Regions from separate parts of the Hymenobacter nivis genome, predicted to be linked through region 1. Evidence: riboswitches for the same ligand, from Rfam matches in the RefSeq annotation. Region 1 holds a riboswitch; each other region holds the start of a gene.

What was found. Region 1 has a riboswitch for cobalamin ahead of DDQ68_RS22780 (carboxypeptidase regulatory-like domain-containing protein). Riboswitches for the same ligand answer to the same signal wherever they lie in the genome.
Region 2: it holds a riboswitch for cobalamin, as region 1 does, so the genes downstream of both, DDQ68_RS01400 (ABC transporter substrate-binding protein) here and DDQ68_RS22780 (carboxypeptidase regulatory-like domain-containing protein) in region 1, are expected to answer to the same signal.
Region 3: it holds a riboswitch for cobalamin, as region 1 does, so the genes downstream of both, DDQ68_RS14490 (acyl-CoA thioesterase) here and DDQ68_RS22780 (carboxypeptidase regulatory-like domain-containing protein) in region 1, are expected to answer to the same signal.

What each region holds. Positions count from the first base shown of each region.
Region 1 is NZ_CP029145.1:2,194,132-2,199,658, forward strand. It holds gene cobN (cobaltochelatase subunit CobN) at 1-889, opposite strand, end outside; gene DDQ68_RS09695 (hypothetical protein) at 1,150-1,797, shown strand; cobalamin riboswitch at 1,843-2,042, shown strand; gene DDQ68_RS22780 (carboxypeptidase regulatory-like domain-containing protein) at 2,259-2,564, shown strand; gene bluB (5,6-dimethylbenzimidazole synthase) at 2,561-3,220, shown strand; gene DDQ68_RS09710 (cobyric acid synthase) at 3,264-4,736, shown strand; gene DDQ68_RS09715 (aminotransferase class I/II-fold pyridoxal phosphate-dependent enzyme) at 4,753-5,527, shown strand, end outside.
Region 2 is NZ_CP029145.1:341,948-347,474, reverse strand. It holds gene DDQ68_RS01405 (iron chelate uptake ABC transporter family permease subunit) at 1-793, opposite strand, end outside; gene DDQ68_RS01400 (ABC transporter substrate-binding protein) at 790-1,827, opposite strand; cobalamin riboswitch at 2,044-2,243, opposite strand; gene DDQ68_RS01395 (AAA family ATPase) at 2,287-2,820, opposite strand; gene DDQ68_RS01390 (IS701 family transposase) at 2,921-3,934, opposite strand; gene DDQ68_RS01385 (hypothetical protein) at 3,947-4,585, opposite strand; gene DDQ68_RS24370 (hypothetical protein) at 5,074-5,409, shown strand.
Region 3 is NZ_CP029145.1:3,267,702-3,273,228, reverse strand. It holds gene DDQ68_RS14500 (SRPBCC family protein) at 1-265, shown strand, start outside; gene DDQ68_RS14495 (class I SAM-dependent rRNA methyltransferase) at 285-1,493, shown strand; gene DDQ68_RS14490 (acyl-CoA thioesterase) at 1,585-1,989, opposite strand; cobalamin riboswitch at 2,144-2,344, opposite strand; gene crtD (1-hydroxycarotenoid 3,4-desaturase CrtD) at 2,470-3,936, shown strand; gene DDQ68_RS14480 (hypothetical protein) at 4,092-4,298, opposite strand; gene DDQ68_RS14475 (hypothetical protein) at 4,353-4,871, opposite strand; gene rsmI (16S rRNA (cytidine(1402)-2'-O)-methyltransferase) at 4,981-5,527, shown strand, end outside.

The DNA.
Region 1 (5,527 bases):
CCGGGGGCTCGTAGCCGAAGCCGGTGAGCAGCAGGTGGTCGGCCAGGTAATGCAGCAGAGCGGTGAGGTTGGCGTGGCCGCCGGCCTGCAGGTAGGCCAGGGCCTCGTGCAGCACACCCGGCGACACCGTGGACACGGCCGCCAGTTCGGGGTTTAAGTCGCCCGCGCCACTGATTACCAGCAGGTGCTGGCCCTGTGCCTGCGCCCGCCGCACCAACTCCTGAAAGCCGGGAATGCTGCTCGGCCGCCCCAGCACGCGCAGCACAATGACCCGCGCGGCGGCTAGCTCACGGTCGAGCAGCTGGGCCATGTGGGTTTCATTTTTAATGGCCAGCAAATTAATTCCCACCGTTTTGGGGAAATCGGCGGGTAGCCCCTGCACGCTGCGGTGCAGGGTGAGCAGGTCGGTTTCGGCGTGGGTGAGGAAAACAATACCCTCGGCCGCGATGGGCGGAGCCGCCCCGGCCGCGACGGCCGTTTCGGCTCCGGTCCAGCTGTAGAACTGAAACACGTACTCGGCCAGCTCGGCGGGCGGGGCCAGATAGCCATCGGTGGCCACCAGGCTGTCGATGTAATCGAAAATAGCCAGTATCTGCCAGTCGCTGTTGATGGAGTGAAACCACGTCGAACGGCCATCGAAGAGCAGCGTCACCACGTTGGCCAGCGTGCAGGGGCCCAGGCAGCCACCCTTGGTCATGTGCACGGTGTTGCGTAGCTTGCGACGCAGCCACTCGCTTTTGTACAATTCCACGGGCACGGCAGCGTAGCCCCTGTCCACGCGCCCGCAGCAGCAGGCGTTATAGCAGTAGGAAAGGTGGCCCCGGCGCTGCACCAGGTTGATGGCTTTCCCATCGGTGCGGACTACGCGCTGGCGTTTGATTTCGCGCATGGTTGTATGAGAATAAATGGTGTGTTTAGCGAAGGCAATTTGTTGGATAAGCAGATTTTATCTCAGCAGGTTTTAGTAACTAGTGGCGGCGACAGGGTGTTTAACTGGCGCAAGGTATTCGCCTACCAGAGTTGCTACAATCAGTCCCCCGGTAAGTTTGCCCAATCTTCGCCAGCCAGTCCATCAAACGAGCGGGCTACCCTCGGGATTTACCGCTCAGTCTGAATTAGCACTTTAAAAAGATATCTTCTTCTGCGTCAATGTTAAATCCGTTATTCCTTGACTCCATTTTGCTAGGGGTACAGCACTCCTTCGAGCCCGACCACATGGCCGCCGTGGCGGTGCTGGCCACCGAGCAAAAAAAGGGTACGGGACGATTGTGGCGCGTCATTTGGCGCTCGTCGCACTGGGCATTGGGGCACTCGCTAACGCTCGTGGTGTTTGCCAGCCTCATTTTGCTGCTGAAGTCAACGCTTTCGCTCCACATCGCGGCACAGGTGGAGCTGGCTATCGGGCCACTTATGATATGGCTGGGAGTACTGGCTATTCGGCGCAACTTCCGCCAAGTAAAACCTTTACCCGTGCTAATAACCCCACCAGCGCCCGCGGGGCTTAGCCGCTCATTCTGGGTGGGGATGGTGCATGGGCTGGCCGGCACCGGGGGGGCCTGCACCATTGCCCTCACCCTGGCGGCCCGCAACACCACGGCCGCCGTGTGGATTATCGTGCTCCAAAGTGCCGGTATTCTAATTTCCATGACAACTTACGGGTGCCTGTTTGCCTTTTCGACGGCACGTTTCTCAAGCCAGTGGCAGCCCTCGCTCAAGTGGCTCAACTATGCGGTGGGGGCTTTTTCAATTGGGATTGGAATTTATACGCTGGTAGAAAGCGCGCAGGGGCTGGGATAATGTTGTGTCGAGCCCTGCCCCGCTCACAAAACGACTTCATCCCCTACCTTCGTCCCAACAATTGGTAGTCGCTTCCGCGGTGCGGGGCGACTTTAAAAGGGAATCCGGTGTAATTCCGGGACAGTCTCCGCTGCTGTAACCCCCTCCAAAGCTGCCCGATATACAATACCACTGTCCGGTTCCGGATGGGAAGGTCGTCGGTTAGTGGGGGAAGTCAGAAGACCTGCCGTTTGCTTCATACAGTCCCGGCCTTCGGCAGAAAGGCACGTCGTACCATGCCCAACCCCTCGCTCCTCCCCGGCTGTGCCGGGGGAATAGTCTACCATAGTTGTTGTTGGCGTAAGGCCGCTTGGCGGAGCCGTTTGCTCACCCCGGACCCGCGCCGCGCCGGGCAGCACCTTACCCCATTATTTAGCTCAAAATCAGTATTTTGGAGCCTGTACGCGATTGGTCTAGTTGTTGTGCACCCGGCGGCGGCCCAAGGTACGGTGGCCCTGCGGGGCACCGTAGCCGACTCGCTCTCGGGTTGGCCGTTGGTGGGCGTGAGCGCAGGGCTGGTGGGCCAGCCCCGCGGCGCCAGCACCGATGCGCTGGGGCAGTTTCGGCTCGGTGAACTCAAGCCGGGCACGTATGCGCTACGCATCGGCACACTGGGCTATACGTTTAAAAATCAGTTGATAACCTTGGTAGCAGACGAGATGCGGGTTGTGGCTATTACCTTGGCCTCCGCGCTGCTTCTTCACTTTGCCAATCCCTTACCTGCTTGAACCAGTTCAGCCCCGCCGAGATTGAAGCCGTGTACCGGGCGATAGCCGAGCGCCGCGACATCCGCCATTTTCTGCCCGACCCCGTTGCCCCCGAGGTGCTGCACCGCCTACTGCAAGCCGCCCACCAGGCCCCGAGCGTAGGATTCATGCAGCCCTGGCGCTTCCTGCGCATCACCGACCCGGCCCTGCGGGGCGCCTTGCACCAGCTCGTGGAGCAAGAGCGGCTGCGTACCGCCGAAGCCTTGGGAGAGCGGGCCAGCGCGTTTTTGCAGTTGAAAGTAGAAGGCCTCCGCGAGTGCGGCGAAGTGCTGGTGGCCGCCCTCATGGCAGGGCGGGAGGCGCACATTTTCGGCCGGCGCACGCTACCCGAAATGGACCTCGCCTCGGTGTCATGCGCCATCCAAAACCTGTGGCTAGCCGCCCGCGCCGAAGGCCTCGGCATGGGGTGGGTGTCGATTTTTGACCCCGAACAAGTTCGTTTGGCCTTGCAGATGCCGGACGGGGCGCAGCCCGTGGCCATCCTCTGCCTGGGCCACGTGGCAGAGTTTTACCCCCGCCCCATGCTCGAAACCGCGGGCTGGGCGAGCCGGATGAGCCTTCCCGAGCTGGTGTTTGAGAACTATTGGCCAGCGGCGACTGCCCCGGGCCAAGGGTAATACTTGGTCCTTTTACCCGCCCTTCCTACTCTATACCTTCCCCATGCTTCGTCCCATTATGTTTGTCGGCACCGCGTCGGATGTGGGCAAGAGCGTCATTACGGCGGGTTTTTGCCGCATTTTTCGACAGGACGGACACAGCCCCGCGCCGTTTAAGGCGCAAAATATGAGCCTGAACAGCTACGTAACCCCCGAGGGGCTCGAAATTGGCCGGGCCCAGGCGGTGCAGGCCGAGGCCGCCGGCATCCCGTGCCACGTCGACATGAACCCAGTGCTCCTCAAGCCGACCTCCGACCAGGCCTCGCAGGTGGTGCTCAACGGCCGGCCCATCGGCACGCAGTCGGCCTACGAATACTTCCGCGAAAACGACCGGCAGGAACTGTTTGCCGCCGCCACCCAAGCTTTCGACCGGCTGGCGGCGCGCCATTCGCCGGTGGTGCTGGAGGGCGCGGGCAGCATCTCGGAGCTAAACCTGAAGCGCCGCGATATCACCAACCTGCGCATGGCCCGCCACGCCGGAGCCGCCACCTACCTCATTGCCGACATCGACCGGGGCGGGGTATTTGGCAGTGTGTACGGCTCGCTGGCCCTGCTGGAACCTGAGGAAAAAGCCTGCATAAAAGGCATTATCATTAATAAATTTCGGGGCGATGCGCGGCTGTTTGCCGATGGCCGGCAGCAGCTCGAAGCCCTGACCGGCGTGCCGGTAGTGGGCGTGCTGCCCTACTTCCGCGATATTTTTGTGGAGGAGGAAGACTCCGTGGCTCTGGCCTACAAGCGCCGCGCGGCCGGGCCGGCCGGCCGGGTACGGGTAGCCGTGGTGCTGCTGGGGCGGCTGTCGAATTTCACCGACTTCGACACCCTGAGCCACGACGCCCGCGTCGACCTGTTCTTTACTCGTGAGGCGGACGAAATCGGCGAGGCTGACATCATCATCCTGCCCGGCAGCAAAAACACCATCGCCGACCTAAAAGCACTCACTAACAGCGGCTTGGGGGCGGCCATCGTGCGGGCCCACCGCACGGGCAAAACCGTGGTGGGCATCTGCGGGGGCTACCAGATGCTGGGCCGCTCGGTGGAAGACCCCAACGGGGTGGAAGGCCCGGTGCCCGCCGCCGCCGGGCTGGGGCTGCTGCCCGTGCGCACGGTGCTGCAAGGCGAAAAAACCACCCGGCAACGGCGGTTTGCCTTCCGGGGCAGCGCGGCCGCCGACTGCCTGGGCTACGAAATCCACATGGGCCAAACCACTGCCGAGGGCCCTCCGCAGCCCGTGGCCACGCTCGACGACGGCACCCCCGACGGCTACTTTGCCGGGCCACGCTGCTGGGGTACCTACCTGCACGGCATTCTCGACAATCCGGCGGTTATCGATTTTTTAGTGGCCCCCTACACCGAACAAAAAGCGAGCGCGCCGCTTGACTTCGCCGCCTTTAAAAACGCGCAATACGACCGGCTGGCGGCCCTTATCCGCGAAAACGTGGACCTGCCGCAGATTTACGCGGCCCTGCGCAACTGATTACCCGCAACTATCCATGCTCCACGGACACGGCGACGACGCCTACCGCCATCCCCACGCCATCGTGGCCGATTTCAGCACCAACGTCTGGTACGGCGGCGAGCCGGCGGGCCTGAAGGACTACGTGTTCAGCCAATGGCGCACCGTGAACCGCTACCCCGAGGTGCTGGCCGAAAGCCTTGCCGCCCGGGCAGCCGCCCACCACGGCCTGCCCCCCGGCCAGGTGCTGATGAGCAGCGGCACCACCGAAAGCATCTACCTAATCGCCCAGGCCTGGGCCGGAAAACGCACTACCGTTGTCACGCCCGCCTTTGCCGAATACGAGGACGCGGCCCGGCGGCACGGCCACCAACTCAGCTTTTTGGCGTGGGAGCAGTTGAGGGCGGACGGGCCGCTGGCGGCGGATGTGGTGTTCGTCTGCAACCCCAACAATCCCACCGGCAGCGTGCTCACCGAGCCGGCGCTGGCCGCGCTGCTGGCGCGTAACCCGCAGACTGTATTCGTGCTCGACGAGGCGTTTATCGAATTCACGACCAGCATTGCCACGGCCCGGCCACTGCTCGACCGGTTCGACAACTTGCTCATTCTGCGCTCGATGACCAAAGCCTACGCCATTCCGGGCCTGCGGCTGGGGTATGTGCTGGCTTCGGAAAGCCTTATTGCCCGGCTTACCCACGAAAAAGCCCCGTGGACGGTGAATGCCCTGGCGGCGGCGGCGGGCCATTTTATCTTCGAGCACTTCGCGGCCGTGCAGCCGCCAACCGCGCAGCTGCTGGCCGAACGCGTCAGCT
Region 2 (5,527 bases), 1.9 Mb from region 1:
TACTTGTGCGCGCCCGGCCCACGGTCAGGCCCATGCTGCGGGCGTAGTTTTCGCCCAGCAGCAGGGCATTCAGCGGCTTGGCCGAGGCAAAAGCCAGCCCCAGCCCCACTGTCACTACGGCCGCCAGCACCACCAGGTGGGGCCCCACCACGCCGCCCAGCGAGCCGAACGTCCAAAGCAAATATTCCTGAATCTGCTCGGGGGCACTGAAGTATTGCCATAGGCCGACAATGGCCCCGGTGACGCTGCTAACCATCAGGCCCACAATAAGTAGCACCACGTTGTCGCGCACCCGGGCCGAGAGGGCCATCACCAGGGCCATCACCAGGGCGGCGCCGGCGGTGGCGGCCAGCACCAAGCCCCAACTGCCGCCCACGCCCAGCGCCCGGATGGCGAAGCCGCCCGCTGCGCCGCTGCCCCCGGCCAGCATTACGGCGGCCACGCCCAGCCCCGCCCCCGCCGTGAGGCCCAGTACTGAGGGCCCCGCCAGCGGGTTACGAAACAGCGTTTGCATCTGCAAGCCGCTCACAGCCAGGCCACTGCCCACGGCCAGCGCCGTCAGGGCCTTGGGCAGGCGAATCTCCCTCACGATGAACGCCCAGGCCGGGTTGTCGGCCGCCTGGCCCAGCAGAATCTTCACCACCGCCGCCAGCGGGATGCGCACGGGGCCCAGGGCAATGTCGAGCACGAAGCCCAGGGCCACCAGCCCCGCCAGGGCCAGCAGCCAAGCCGTGCGCCGCCGCCCGGCCGCGACCAGCGACGGCGGCGCGGCCGCCAGTTGGGCCGTGCTCATTTCAGCCACTGGTAATAGTAGAGCTGCCACGAGGGCAGCAGCTCGGGGTGCAAAATCTTGATCAAATCCGACAGCACGAGGTCGGGCCGCACCGCCCCCGATTCCCAATAGTCGTTGGAGCCCTGGGCGTTGGTGCGGCGGTTGTTGTTGTACACGCGGCCGGTTTGGAAGGGCGCGAAGGCGGCGTAGCGCGCATCCTGGGCCAGGATATCGGCCTTGGTGGCGGCGGTGCCGGTTTGCAGCCAGTAGTCGGCGGTGAGGGCCACGGGAGCCACGGTTTCGAACGACAGCGCCAGGCTGCCGCTGGGGGCCCGGGCCTGGTCCCAGGCGTAGGTGCAGCCCGCGTCGCGCAGGAACTGCGTGAGGTAGCTGTCGGTATCGGGCACGTACCACACGTCCTTAAACGGCAGGCCAACAACCACTTTAGGCCGCTGGGCGGCGTAGTGGCCTAGGGCCGCCAAGCGGTGGTAGGAGCGGGCCACCTGGTCAAATTTCCGGTTCACCAAATCTTCCTTGTTGAGCAGCGCGGCCAGCACTTTTACCCACTCGGCGCGGGCCAGGGGCGTGGTTTCCACCCACTCGGAGTTAATCATGACGGGCACGCCAGCGGCTTCCAGCGTCTGGAAGCGCGCCAGGCTTTCGCCGGGCCAGCCGGTGGCCATCACCAGGTCGGGGTGATGGGCAATAAGCTCTTCGTTGTTAAGCTCTTTGCCCTGGCCTACCTCGTAAATCTTGCCGGCGGCGATGCGCTGCCGCACCGGCGCGGCCGAGGCGTACTTGAAGCTACCCAAGCCCACTACCAGGTCGGCGGCCCCCAGGAAATCGGCCAGCGCTACGTGCATCGACGATAGGGCCACAAGGCTCCGCAGCGGCGTTTCGATGACGTGGGCATCGGCGTAGCCCGCTGGCCGCCCCGCCCCGCGGGGCACCAGCAGGTAGCGTGTAGCCGTGGTTTTCTGCTCGAACGGGCTCAGGATGGTGACCAGCTTGCCGCCCGCTACGTAGCTGATGGTGAAGCCCTTGGCGTACTGCACCGCAGTGCGCCCACGCGGCGCCCCGGCGACCGCTGCCCGAGGGGTAGCCGCCGGGGAAATTGTCGTTTGGCCAACGCCGGGCCGGGGCCCCACCAGCAGCAGAGCCGATAGCGTGAGGGTGCGCCAAACAGCAAAAAAAGGGGGTTTGCCGCCGGCACAGCCAGCGGGAAGCGGGGGGTTGGGCATGGTACAACGAGCCTTTCTGCCGAAAGCTGTGACTGTATGGAGCAAGCGGCAGGTCTTCTGACTTCCCCCGCCGGCCGATGGCCTTCCCATCCCCAAGAGGACAGTGGCGCCGTGTATCGGTCGGTTGGTGAGGGGGTTACAGCAGCGGAGACTGTCCCGGAATTACACCGGCTTCCCTTTTAAAATCGTTCCGCACCGCGGAAACGATTACCATTTGTTGGTGCAAAGGTAGGCTGAATTATTGGCCGCCGTGCGCTGGAGCCCCAAATTTGGCTACAGTCCAGCCGCCGCCCGCACGAAGGCCACGCGCGCCGCCACCGTGGTTTTAGGCAATTCCAGCACCGCAAAACCCAACCGCTGGTAGGTGCGCCGCAGGGCCCCGTGCAGCACCGTGGCCTCGGCAAACGTCTGCCAGCGCTCGGCGTCGTTCACGTAAATATCAGCCCACGGCGGCGCCAAAAACACCACCGGCTGGTATGGGTGCGCCGCCACTGCGGCGTAGCACGCAGCCGGCACGAGTAGCCCCGCAACCTCTAGGTAGGCAACGACATCAGGTAGCCCGCGGTCAAAAAATGTGACGCCGCCGCGCCGCGACGCCGCCGCGTGGTCGGCCACCATGCGGGCCATCGCCAGTTCGGCAAAGCCTGCCAAATCGAGCCACGGCACCCGGCCGCTACCCAGCGCCACCTGCTCCTGGATGAGCTGGCGCGACACTTCATCAGCCCCCGCGAAGCCAGCGGCTCGCAGGGCCCCCAGCAGCGTAGTTTTACCGGCCCCGGGCCCCCCGGAGATGACGTAAAGGGGCATTTTTATTATTACGCTCAATTACAAAGGCTCAATCATACAACTAGATAACCATTAGACCTCTTTCCTAAATAAGAATCACTTTTTCAATATTTAATAAAACTTACGCAGCCTCAAGTACAAGAACAGGAATAGATGAATTCTGCAATTGCTGCCGCAGCCATTCAGCCCAGGGTAGGCAGGCGGCCTGGTAGATGGTGCGGCCGATGGCGCGGGCGTATTGCCGCAACGTTACCCAGACTAAATAGCAACAAGTCAAATGATTGCGCTGCGCCTGCGCCTTGCGGCACTGGCATTTCTCGGAACCCGTTAATTGCTTGAAACTCCGGTGAAACTCCTCCACCTGCCAGCGTACCTGCACCGCCTCAATAACCATTTCCCGATTGAGATGAGCTGCCAAGTAATTGGTTATCACCCATTCAATGCTGCCGTCTATGGTAACCAGCTTGAAAAGTTTGACCCCAAACGGTACTTGTTGCAGGCGCACTTCCACGCCCCGGCTCCAGCCCCCCGCCGGCGGGTCGAGCGTGTTCAGGGACTGATAGCCCGTTTCCTTCCCTAAACTCACTAACCGATTGCTTTTCAGGGTGGTGAAAAACGTCCAACCGGCTTGCTCAATCACTTTCAGGTTCTCGCTGTTGGCATACCAACTATCAAAGAGCAGGGTGCGGGCCTGAATTTTTCCCTCTTCCACCACTTGTTTGAACATGGCCTGGAAGTGGTCGTTTTTCGTCAGCCCGTCCTGAGCAGGAGCGTATATGCGGAAGTCTAGCGACAGAAAATCACCGCTTTCGCCGCTGCTGTGGAATAGATTAACCAGCCCAATGCCCGTGACCAACCCGTGCACATTGCCCGAATATTGTCGCTGCGCTACTTCAATGAAGCGACTGTAGCGCTTATCCTGCACACTATCATCCACCAGCAGAAATGCTTCGGGTGAGTCGGCTACCAAAGGCTGTACCAACTCCCGTAACTGACCCGCCGAAAACGTGTTATTGCGCAAAAAGCGATATACCTGATCGTGGCTCATCTCTGGCAGGTGGACGGCCAAATGCGCCCCTATATAATTGCGCGGGGTGTTGAGCAAAAAATCAATGCAGGTCCTTTGGGTTAGCATAAAAGGTCGTTTTTAGCCCAAATTACGCCCTGTGCGTAAGTCCGATAAGTCCCAGAGCAGGCCGCGCTTGTCGTGGGCAAACGTACGGAGTACGTCGGTCACATACGGTTGGAGCTTGCTGAAGGTGGCCGAGTCGCGCGAGGCCGGGTCGCCGGGGCCCTGTGCCCAGCCCGAATTATGTACGCCCGTTTTGGGGGCCGGCTGGGGGCTGGGCTTGGCCTCCTTGTTCCAGCAGTCGTCCAAAAACACAAACAGCGTCTGAATGTGGTGCTTGACGGCCAGGCCCAGGTACTGGTCGACGCGCTTTTTGAAGCCCGCCGGGTCTTCCTGATACGCCAAGCTGTGCAGAAACACGCGCATGGTATTGAACCCAATGCCCTCGGCGTAGCCCAGTTCCCGGTCGATGGTGGTGAGGTCGAACGTGGCGGCCTGCCACATTTCGAGCTGGTTGATGGCCGTACTGGGAATAAAATTGGCCCCTGACATCCAGGAATGGGCTTTGTACCAAGCATTGGCTTTGGCTTTGCCGATCGGCCAGCGCTGGCCCGCCATCGCGGCGCTGGTGGCAGCGCCACCGGTGGTTTTGGTTTTTTGGGCGTAGCCACTGCCCGAAGCCAGCAGGAGCAGTACGAAAAGAAACAGGTGTTTCACGAAAGGAAAAGGATGGGAATACGCTCGTGGAGCAATTAAAAAAAGGGCGGTGGTCCAAAGCGAGATGATTTCGGTATTTCACTCAATTTATGATGTCTGAATATTCGTCCTTCCAGCTTTCCTGACGTGTTTTTAAGCTGACTTAATTAACAAACTAAAGGTCCGGTATCATCCTGCTTTGGACCACCGCCACAATAGTTATTGGCTCGCGGAAGCGCGGTGCCCAGTGCACCCCCTGCCGGCCCACTGTGAGGCGGCGGGCCGGCCCGCAACCGGCGGTGCCGAGCAAGGCGGCCAAGCCCAGCGTAAGCCACCGGAGCCACAGTCCGTTCAGGCGGTTCGAATAATGCACATCCATTAAGGCCATGTTATGGTTGTTTAGCGCCTGAAATCGTCCTGCACCCGCACAATATCTTCTTCATCGGAGGGCTGCACGGCACTGGTATGCTGCCATGTTTCGGCCAGCAGCCCCCAAGCCCCACTAGGCGGTGCCGCTCCCCCTGTTGCAGGGCAGTCTAGTTACCCACATTATAAGCCACTACTTCGCCCTATTCGTCGGAAGCGCTAACGGCGACGCCCACTGGCCCCTGCACCACGCGCTAAACCTCGGCCCGCCGATGGTGGTACTGCCACGACAGCAGCTAATGCAGGGCAACCAACAGGATTTTCGGGGTCAGCTTACCCGAAATCATAAGCTGGTCTATCGGCAGCCCATCAAAATACTGGTTGGCAAACTGCTGCGCCTGGCTTTCGTCGATGACGAAAAAACCGCCCCAGGGGCGGGTGGCATCCTACCGCTCGATGCGGAGGCCGGCGGCCTGTAGCTGCGCGGCCGTATGAGTAAAAAGCTGCGGCTTTTTGGCTTCTAATGAATGCATGATAAGTATGTTGGGGTAGTTGGCACAGAAAGCCAGACGGAAGGAATTAGTTGTCAAGAAGTCA
Region 3 (5,527 bases), 1.1 Mb from region 1:
GCTGTCCTGGACGTCGCTCATCACCGACGACGGCGTGCTGCCCGACGGCACCCACTACTTCGTGGACGAGGGCCGGCGCCTGCCCCCGCCGCTGCGCTACTGGCGGCACCGCCACCTCATTGAGCCGGGGCCCCGGGGCGGCAGCATCATTGTGGACAACCTGGAGTACCGCACCGCTTTCAGGGCCCTGGACGTGCTAGTTTACCCGGCCATGTGGGCGCAGTTTGCTTGGCGCAAGCCCATCTACCGGCGCTGGTTTCGGTGAGGCGTACCTTTGCGGGCCTATGAGCTACTCGACTTCGCCCGCCACCATCGTCCTCAAAAACGGAAAAGACCATTCCTTGCGCCGCCGCCACCCCTGGGTGTTCTCGGGGGCCATTGCCCGCTTCAAGGGCGACGCGGGTGAGGGCGACGCCGTGCGCGTGGAAGCCGCCGACGGCGAGCTGCTGGGCATGGGCCACTTCTCGGGCGGCGGCTCCATTGCCGTGCGCATGCTCGATTTTGGACCCGAAACCGAGTTGCCGACGCCCGATTTTTGGGTGCGCAAACTCAGCAATGCCTACCAATTGCGCCAGCGCCTGGCCCTGACCGGCGCGGCCGGTACCAACGTGTTCCGCCTGGTGCACGCCGAAGGCGACGGCCTGCCCGGCCTCATCATTGACGTGTACGGCGACGTGGCCGTGGTGCAGGCCCACAGCGTGGGCATGTACCGCGCCCGCCCCGAAATAGCGGACGCGCTGCGCGTGGTGTTCGGCGACAAGCTGCGCGCCATCTTCGACAAAAGCGCCGAAACCGTGCCCGGCAACGCCGTACCCGACGCTCAGAATGGCTACCTGTTCGGCGAAAGCACCGGCACCGAGCACCTCGTGACCGAGAACGGCCACCAGTTTGCCATCGACTGGGAGACGGGTCAGAAAACTGGTTTCTTCATCGACCAGCGCGACAACCGGGCCCTGCTGGCCCGCTACGCCGCCGGCCGCCGCGTGCTGAACACGTTCTGCTACACGGGCGGCTTCTCGGTGTACGCCCTGGCCGCCGGGGCCGAGGTGGTGCACTCCGTCGACTCCAGCAAGAAGGCCATTGCCCTCACCGAGCGCAACGCCGCCCTGGCCCCCCATGCCGACCGCCACGCCGCCTACGCCGACGACGTGCTCGGCTTCCTCAAAAACCACCCCGCCGCGTACGACCTGCTCGTACTCGACCCGCCCGCCTTCGCCAAGCACATGGGGGCCCGGCACGCTGCCCTCATGGGCTACAAGCGCCTCAACGCCGCGGGCATCGCGCACCTGGCGCCGGGTGGGCTGCTCTTTACATTCAGCTGCTCGCAAGTAGTTAGCCCCGAGCTGTTTGAAGGCGCTGTGCTGGCCGCCGCCATCGAAGCCGGCCGCCCCGCCCGCATCCTGCACCGCCTCACCCAGCCTGCCGACCACCCCGTGAGCCTCTTCCACCCGGAGGGCGCGTACCTGAAAGGGCTGGTGCTGGCCGTGGAGTAGTAGCGTGGACTAGGTGCCTTGCGCCGTTCATTTAATACATAGCTGGGACCCTCTTTTTTCGCACACTGCAATGAGAGAGGGCCCCAACTGTTTAGATGGCTGCCGCCACCGGCCGGATGGGCGTGGGGCGGCGGGCGTCGTCCAGGGCTACGAAGGTGAAGGAGCCGGTGACGGCCAGCAGGCGCTCTTCTGAATACATCTGTTCGACGTACAATTCGACCCGTACTTGCAGGCTGGTGGTGCCCACGCGCACCACATTGCCGATGAGTTCGACCAGCGTGCCGCCGGGGATGGGGTGCGTAAAATCGACCCGGTCGGACGATACGGTGACCATTTTGAGGCGCGAGAAGCGGGTGGCCGTGATGAAGGCCACCTCGTCCATCATGTGCAGGGTAGCCCCGCCAAATAGCGTATCGTAGTGGTTGGTGGTGCCGGGGAAAACGGCTTTGAAGATGCGCGTCTCGGCGCGGGCAATCTGGTCGGCAAGGTCTTGCATAAAGCTGAGCGTAAGGGTAAAACGGTGGAGTGCGTCGTTCCTTGCCCGGTGGTGCGCGTGCCCAGGCGTGGCCGTACCGGCCCCGGCTTCCGTAGTGCGGAAGCCGGCTTGCCGGCGGTGCCAAACCTGATGCGGAGCCCCAAAGCGCGAGGGAAGCATCAAATGGCGGCCGGCAGGTCTCCTGACTTTGCGCCGCCGGGGCCCTTCCTTCTCGGCCAGCCTGGGGGCCCTGCCAATGGAAAACTAGGGGCCCCGGCCGGGGTGGCACTTACAGTAGCGCGTCTGTTCGGGAGTTGCACCCGATTCCCTTTTCATTCCGGCCCGAGGGCCAAAAACCGGCCGCTGGTTGATTTAGAAAAATCGAAGCAGCGGTAACCTGCCGCGAAGGTAAGAAGCATTTTTAGCGCTGGGGCCCAAACTTCTACCCCGGGCATCGCGGTTAGCAATGCAGTGAATACGCAACAGAAAAACCGAGTGCCCATGCGGCCGCCCGTGGCCGTCATCGGGGCGGGAGTGGCGGGGCTGGCCGCCGCCGTGCGGCTGGCCGTGGCTGGCCACGCCGTTACGGTGTTCGAGGCGGGGCCCTCGTTTGGCGGCAAAATGCACCAGTTTGAGCTGCCCGGCGGCTACCGCTTCGATGCGGGGCCCTCGCTGTTCACGCTGCCGCAGCTGGTGGATGACATTTTCCGGCTGGCCCACCGAGAGCCTACCGATTATTTTCGTTACGAGCGGCTCGACCCGATTACCAACTACTTCTTCGCCGACGGCACGCGCCTAGCGGCCTGGGCCGAGGCGGACAAGTTTGCTGCCGAAGTGGAGGAAAAGCTGGGGGCCCCGGCGGCCACCGTCACGCAGTTTCTGGCGCGCAGCGGCAAGGCCTACGATGCCACGGCGGGCACGTTTTTACACAAGTCGCTGCACAAGGCCGGTACCTACTTCAGCCCCGAAACCCTGAAGGCCGTGGGGGCCCTGCCGGCGCTGGGCCTGCTCGGCACCATGCACCAGCGCCACGCCAAGGCCTTTGCCGACCCGCGCCTGGTGCAGCTCTTCGACCGCTACGCCACCTACAACGGCTCCGACCCGTACCAGGCCCCCGCCACGCTGAGCATGATTCCGCACCTGGAGCACGGCATTGGCGCGTTCTACCCCGTGGGCGGCATCTACGCCATTGCCGAAAGCCTGTACCGCCTAGCCGAAGAATTCGGAGTGAAATTTCGGTTCAACGAGCCGGTAGAGGAGATTTTGGTGGCTGATAAACACATCACGGGCCTGCGCACGGCCCACGACGTGTACGACTTCGGCTTGGTGGTGAGCAACATGGACGTGGTGCCTACCTACCGCCGCCTACTGCCCACTCAGCCCGCGCCCGAGCGCACGCTGGCCCAGCCGCGCTCCTCCTCGGCGCTGATTTTCTACTGGGGTATCGCTCGCGAATTTCCCGAGTTGGACTTGCACAACATCTTCTTTTCCAGCGATTACCAGCAGGAATTCCAGGCCATTTTCGAGGATAAAACCGTGGCCGACGACGTGACGGTGTACGTCAACGTCACGTCCAAAAAAACGCCCGCCGACGCCCCGGCTGGTCACGAAAACTGGTTCGTAATGGTGAACGTGCCCCACGACGAAGGTCAGGACTGGGATGCTCTCACCCATAAAACGCGCCGCCTCGTGCTGGCCCGGCTGTCCGGGGCCCTGGGCGTGGCCATCGAGCCGCTCATCAAAGCCGAAAAAATCTGGACCCCGCCCGGCATTGCCGCCGACACGTCATCGTCCGGCGGGGCCCTGTACGGCAGCTCCAGCAACAACCCGCTGGCGGCCTTCCTACGCCACCCCAACTTCTCGGGCCGGCTCGACGGCCTGTACTTCTGCGGCGGCTCGGTGCACCCCGGCGGCGGTATCCCGCTGTGCTTATTATCGGCTAAGATTGTGGCGGAGCTGATTGGGTAGCGTAGTTCTGCGGCGGATACCCCGTGCACAACGTGTCATTCCGAGCGTAGCGAGGAATCTGGGGGCCCTAATTCAGCTTCCTCGCTGCGCTCGGAATGACAAAAAAGCGCCCCGCCGGGTAAGGCGAGGCGCTTTCTATATTCGGAAAGGCAATACTAATCGTAGGCCGGCTTGTCGATGCTGGGCTTGTCGTGGCCTCGGTTGGGGTGGGTGACGCCAGCGTCCAGCGCATCTTTTTCCAGCTGCTCTTCCTTGGCTTCGCTAAAATCGTCCACCGGTAGCACGCCGGCTTTTGGTTTGCCTTCGAGGTTGTGCTCGTCGGAGTTGTCGCGGTCCTTCCGGTTATCGTGGTGGGTAGGCATGGTATAAATGGGTTAGGTGGGAAAAAGAACTACTGGGTAGGGCCCCCAGCTTGGCTACTGGTCGATGGCCGTGTCGGTGGCGTTGAAGTCGGTCAGCTCGGCGTTGGTATCGGTGCCGGTGATGGGCTTGAGGGGCTTAGGCTCCATCTCGCCCATGCCTACGCGCGACTTGGGGTTTTCCATTTCGTCGGGCCCCTTGCGGCGGTCGTCGGCGTCGAGCTCGTCCACGGGGCCGCCGGGGTTGTGCACGGCCACCAGGTCGGGGTCGTCGTCGTAGGTTTCGAGGGCCGGCAAGTCTTGGTCAGCGCGGGCATCGCGGCCCTCGTCGTCCGAGCGCATGTTGTCGGCGGGGGGCGTCATCGCATCAGCGTCCTCGTTCACGCCCAGGGCCGTTGCGCCGCCGGCCGTGTCGGAGCCGAAGCCCTGCTTGCCGTCGCGGTTGCCAAAGCCGCCGCGGGCCGCCTCGTTCTTGGGTGGGTCGGCGTTGGGAATGTGGTGGCCGGCGCGCATTTCCTCGTCGGTAGTGTCGTCGTTGATGACGCGGATGGGGCGGTTGTTCGGGTCGACGGGCATGGGATAGAAAATGAAGTTGAAAGCAAAGCAGGTAGTAGAAGGGTGTACTATGGTTGGGCCCTTTGGGTTGTAAAGGAGCCCCAACCCGGGGCCCCGTACCTTTGCCCCCATGCCCGACGCTCCCGCCCTCACCCTCGTGCCCACGCCCATCGGCAACCTGGAGGACATCACCCTGCGGGCCATCCGCGTGCTGGGCGAGGCCGACCTGGTGCTAGCCGAAGATACCCGCGTCAGCGGCCGCCTGCTCCAGCACCTGGGCCTGAAAAAACCGCTCCTCAGCTACCACCTCCACAACGAGCACCAGCAGGTGCCGCGCCTGCTGGAGCGCCTCGAAAAGGGCGAAAAGATGGCCCTGGTGAGCGACGCTGGCACGCCCGGCATCTCCGACCCTGGCTTCCTGCTGGTGCGCGAGTGCCTGGCCCGCGGCCTGGCCGTGGAGTGCCTGCCGGGCCCCACCGCCCTGGTGCCGGCCCTGCTCAAGTCGGGCTTCGGGGCCGAGCGCTTCACATTTGAAGGGTTTCTGCCCGTGAAAAAAGGCCGCCAAACCCGCCTGCACGAGCTGGTGCCCGAGCCCCGGACGATGATTTTCTACGAATCGCCGCACCGCCTGGTGAAAACCCTCACCCAACTGGCCGAGGTGTTTGGGGCCCAGCGCC